Regions from separate parts of the Bradyrhizobium sp. BLXBL-03 genome, predicted to be linked through region 2. Evidence: riboswitches for the same ligand, from Rfam matches in the RefSeq annotation. Region 2 holds a riboswitch; the other holds the start of a gene.
What was found. A riboswitch is a leader RNA that binds a small molecule or an ion and turns the genes downstream of it on or off. The one in region 2 is predicted to bind cobalamin.
Positions count from the first base shown of each region.

Region 1: another riboswitch for cobalamin. It lies ahead of metE (5-methyltetrahydropteroyltriglutamate--homocysteine S-methyltransferase); the one in region 2 lies ahead of ACNJX9_RS26470 (TonB-dependent receptor).

Region 1 covers NZ_CP182470.1:6,945,929-6,948,317, reverse strand. The annotation lists gene metE (5-methyltetrahydropteroyltriglutamate--homocysteine S-methyltransferase) at 1-1,146, opposite strand, end outside; cobalamin riboswitch at 1,253-1,477, opposite strand; gene ACNJX9_RS33125 (TauD/TfdA dioxygenase family protein) at 2,205-2,389, shown strand, end outside.
Region 2 covers NZ_CP182470.1:5,487,549-5,489,937, forward strand. The annotation lists gene ACNJX9_RS26470 (TonB-dependent receptor) at 1-1,240, opposite strand, end outside; cobalamin riboswitch at 1,357-1,574, opposite strand; gene ACNJX9_RS26475 (histidine phosphatase family protein) at 1,647-2,219, shown strand; gene cobT (nicotinate-nucleotide--dimethylbenzimidazole phosphoribosyltransferase) at 2,307-2,389, opposite strand, start outside.

The DNA.
Region 1 (2,389 bases), 1.5 Mb from region 2:
CGCCTTCGCCAAGGTCGTGAGCTCCTCGATCTTCTGGACCGAGAAGGCAAGCCATCTCTTCACGTCCCGATCGAGATCGGTTTCGAGCGCAAGGTCGATTGGCACATGCAAAAGCGAGCAGGAAGGCGCGAGCTGCACGCGCTCCTTGCCGAACTTTGCAATGACGGGCTTGTACTGCTCAAGCAGTGCCGACAGGTTGGAACGCCATACGTTGCGGCCGTCGATGACGCCGAGTGAAATTACGAGATCCGCGCGGGCGCCGTATTCAATCTGCCTCAATTGCTCCGGAGCGCGAACAAGATCGACGTGCAGTCCGGCCAACGGCAGCTTCAGAGCGGTCGCCAAATTGTCGCCGATTGCTCCGAAGTAAGTTGCAAGCATGACCTTGATGCCAGGCACCTCCTCGGCGAGACGCCCGTAGGCGCGCTGGAGTCCATTCCGCGTGGTTTCGTCCAGATCAAGCACCAGATAGGGCTCATCAAGCTGGACCCACTCGGCTCCACGTTTCGCCAGTTCTTTAAGAACTTCGACATAGACGGGCACGAGGCTATCGAGCAGCGAAATCGGATCAAACGCTGGATCGACGCTCTTGCCTAGTTTCAAGAAGGTGACTGGTCCCACCAAGACAGGACGCGTCTGATAGCCGAGGGCTTTCGCCTCCTCATATTCCTCGATCGGCTTGCGGGAAGAGAGCTTGAAGGTCTGTCCTTTATGGAATTCTGGTACCATGTAGTGGTAATTGGTATCGAACCACTTAGTCATCTCCTGCGCAGAGGCGCCAAGGCCTTGACCGGTGTGAGCCCAGCTCGCCTCTCGGTCCTGGTCTTGCGAGCCCCGCGCCATGGTGAAATAGGTCTTCAGCGAGACGGGACCACTCTCCCAGCCATACGCCTCAGGAATGGCGCCGACCGTGACGCTCGTGTCGAGAATCTGGTCATACAGTGAAAAGTCATTAGACGGGATGATAGTGACGCCCAACAGATTCTGACGTGCCCAATTGGCGACACGAAGACCGGCTGCAGCTTCAAGGAGCTGCTGATCGCTGATCTTGCCAGCCCAGTAGCCTTCGAGCGCCAGCTTGAGCTCACGGCGTGGCCCAATACGCGGCATGCCGAGGGTCGCGACAGGAAGTGAGAGAAGAGACATAGCTTTATCCCCATTGTGTGGGGGCAAAGGCCATGGCGGAACGCAGGCAGGAAGGCCGCCAAAGCGAGGCCTGCTGCTAGGCGTACCACCGGACACCCCGCCCGTGGACGATTATGTTGTCGGGGCAGGTCTCCTGGCTCGCGGGTCATCGCCTGCATCCGGCCTTCCCGAAGCGTTTGCTTCAGTGACGCGTTTGGATACGGGCTCGCCGCTTACAGTTGCGGGGGCAGCGCCGGCATTGCTTTGATCCTGAACGAATCGAAAGCGCACCGGCTTCCCTCTTAGCTCCAGATCAAGCTAGATCTAGAGAACCTCGACGCCTGCGATTATCTGCAACGCAAGCGGTTCGTCAACCCGGAGATGCCAATAGACGCGTCGAGCTCCCCGGAGCAATCGTAGTATCAGGCTCGGGGCGCTTGCATGTGATCGACGAGGTTGGCCGTAATACCAACGCTTGCAATCGCGCTGTTGTTGGTCACACGACGCTCGTATCGGCTAGTGATTATCGAGTAGCCCGGGCCTGGGAAACGCCGCTGCTGTGAAACCACGCCACACAAAACGCACAACTCGACAAAGGGTTAAGAACCTTGACCAGCGTTTCCTTATCGCCGACCTTTTCTAGACATTGCGCATGGAGAGCAATGGAGTGCTTTTTGGGTAGTTCCGCTTCGGTGTCACCGCTGCGACTCTTTAGCGCGGCAATCTGGATCGCTTAGACCGCCCCTCTAAGTCGATCACAAAGCCGCTCTCATTGCCTTTTTCAAATTCACTCGGTAGTGGACGAAATATCAATCACTCAGCGAACTGCGGAGCTCTCGCCTCGGTCAACTACCAATGCTGGCAATTGATCGAACTGACGTAATGGTCAATTTTAAATCAAGACCTTCGCGAACGCCGAACTAACCTACCCGAGATCGCGTGAAGAGCTCAAGCAAGGGCTCGCCGCTGCATCACGGGCTATGAAGGATCCCGCCATGCAGCCCCATTTGGCGTTCGTCGCTCTTTCGAGTTGAATAATGTGATCCCGTGGCAACCGCAAAATTGGAGGCGCCGGAGCCATGACTGCAACGGTCTTGTCGAACAATGTCATTCCTTGCGCGGATATCATCAAACGGGCAGCGCGCATCGGTGCGGAAATCCGAAATATTAAGCTGTCGGGCGATTTGCCGGAGCAGACGATCGCCTCGATCAATGAGCTATTGTTGGAGCACAAGGTTATCTTCTTTCGCCAACAGGAGCACCT
Region 2 (2,389 bases):
CGACATAGAAGCGGCTGCGATCGACCCTATTCGTCGTTGTGTTGAACGCCTCAACCTCGTTGTTGAGCCAGGAGCGCTCCGCGCCGTAGGCATAGGCCTGACTCTTCAAGGTGAGGTCGGGCGCGAGCCCCAGCTCGAAGCCGCCGCGGAGCCACACCTCCTGAGCCACGTTGCGGTTGTCGAGAACGTTGTAGTTGGTGTTGAAGGTGCGATCGTCGATGGTCACAGGGCCAAGATTGGTCCCGTTGAAGTTCGAGATATAAGTGCCCGAGACGATGCCTGCCGTCGCGTGCGAGCCGCTGAAGGCCACGGGCACCAGGGGCGCGCCCCAATAGGCCCGTCCGCGATCCTCGCGATATTCGATCGCGCCCCAAACCTTGAGGCTGTCCGAGATGCGGTAATTGAGCTGGCCAGACACATCGAACGTCCTGGTGCTGGTATCGTCGGCAAAGCCGTTAAGCGTGGAGCGGCTCAAGTCGAAACGGTAGTCCAGCCCCTGCACATTGGTGCTGCCGCCCGAGCCGTAATGCGCGCGGAAAGAGTTCAACGAGTCCCAGGAGAAGTCCGCTTCGTTCCGGATCGGCCCCGTGTGCGGCTGCTTGGTAACGAAATTGATCGCGCCGCCGGCGGCGCCCTCGCCCGAGATCAGCGAGGCCGGGCCTTTGAGGATTTCCACGGCTTCGAGATTGGCGGTGTCCATGATCCGCGAGGTCATGTTCTGCGGGCCGATCTTGATGCCGTTGTAGAGCGTGTTGATCTGGCTGTTGGTGAAGCCGCGCATCGAGAAGGCTGAAGGCTCGGCGGGATTGTCGCCGGCGGTGACGCCAACCGCGCCTTGCGCGACATCGGAGACGGTGCGGTAGCCCTGCTCGCGCATGGTCTCGGCGGAGATGACTTCGACCGTTGCGGGTGTCTGTCGCACCGTCAGGCCGAGGCGCGAGGCGCTTTCGGCAACCGCATTGCTGTTGAGCGGCGTCGGCGCCGCATTGTTCGTCACGACCGGTCTTGGCGCGACCTCCGCCGCGGCCGGCTTGCGCGCTGTCGCGCGGCGGGCGCCTGCCGCGTCCCGGGCGGCCGGCTTGACCCGCTTGCGGGATTGCGGGGGCGACACCTCCACAGCCGGCAGCGTCTCGCGGGCCTGCTGCGCCAAAGCGGCGGACATATCGACAACTGCAAGAGATGTCAGAGCGGCAGACGCCAGCAAAATGCGGCGTGGTCGTACAATACGGCTGGTAAACACGGTCCTGGACCTCGGAGTGACGTCAGTGGCACGTCACCGCGAACCAAGGTCCCATCATCAGGCACTAAGCCTTCCGATGAAGCCTGATGTCTGTACTCCCCGACCGACATCTTCGCGTGTGACCACGGCTGACGGCAGGTCTCCTGGCTCGCGGGTCGTGACCGCTTCGTCGCCTTCCCGGGACCGAGGGCCCAGTGGCTTTAAAGACGAAGGATTCACCGCTTACAGTTGCGGGGGCAGCTACGGCATTGGGGACGATGTCCTTACGACACTGTCCCCGCACCGCATTCCCTTTTCATCCCCTCTCGGGGAAACCGTCGCCAGCATCTAGGATTACGACCAAGACGGAGTCAATGTGCAAGACGCGGCGATATTGCCACAGCCACCAACTTCCCCGGAGATTGACATGGAAGGCGCGACCTTCCTCTGGCTGATCCGACATGCGCCCGTCGACGGCGTCAAAGGGACGATCCACGCGGCCGATGCAGCGGCGGACCTGACCGATCGCGCGCAACTGGAGGTGCTGCGGTCGCGCTTGCCACACGATGCTGCGAGCTATGCCAGCCCTGCGCGGCGCACGATCGAGACGGCGCGCGCGCTGGGGCTCGAACCAGAACTGGTCCACGAGTTTGGCGAGCAGGACTTCGGCGACTGGACCGGCCGGCGGCACGACGAGCTCGCCAGCAGCGGTGGCGAGGCCTATGCGCAGTTCTGGAACGACCCTGCGCATCAGAGACCACCGGGCGGTGAAAGCTTTGAAGATCAGGTCGCCCGCGTCCGGCTGGGCCTCGCGCGGGTCGGCGCGGGTCCGGCGGCGCTGATTGTGCATTCCGGCACGATCCGCGCCGCGCTGTGCATCGCGCTCGACCTGACGCCGGATGCCGCCTTGCGCTTCGTGATCGATCCGCTGTCGCTGACCCGGATCGACCGGCTCGCGACCGGCTGGCGGGTCGTGTCGGTCAACCAGCGGGTCAGTTAAAGCATGATCCGGAAAAGTGCAAAGCGGTTTTCCGAAGAGATCATGCTCAAACAACAACCCGAAGCGCGATGACGATTCATTCTAATCTCATCGCGCTTTAGGCCTGTCGGGCACGTTGGCCTGCGCGAAGGTCGCCATGTCATTGTGGAGCGCGCAGGCCGATCGCACCA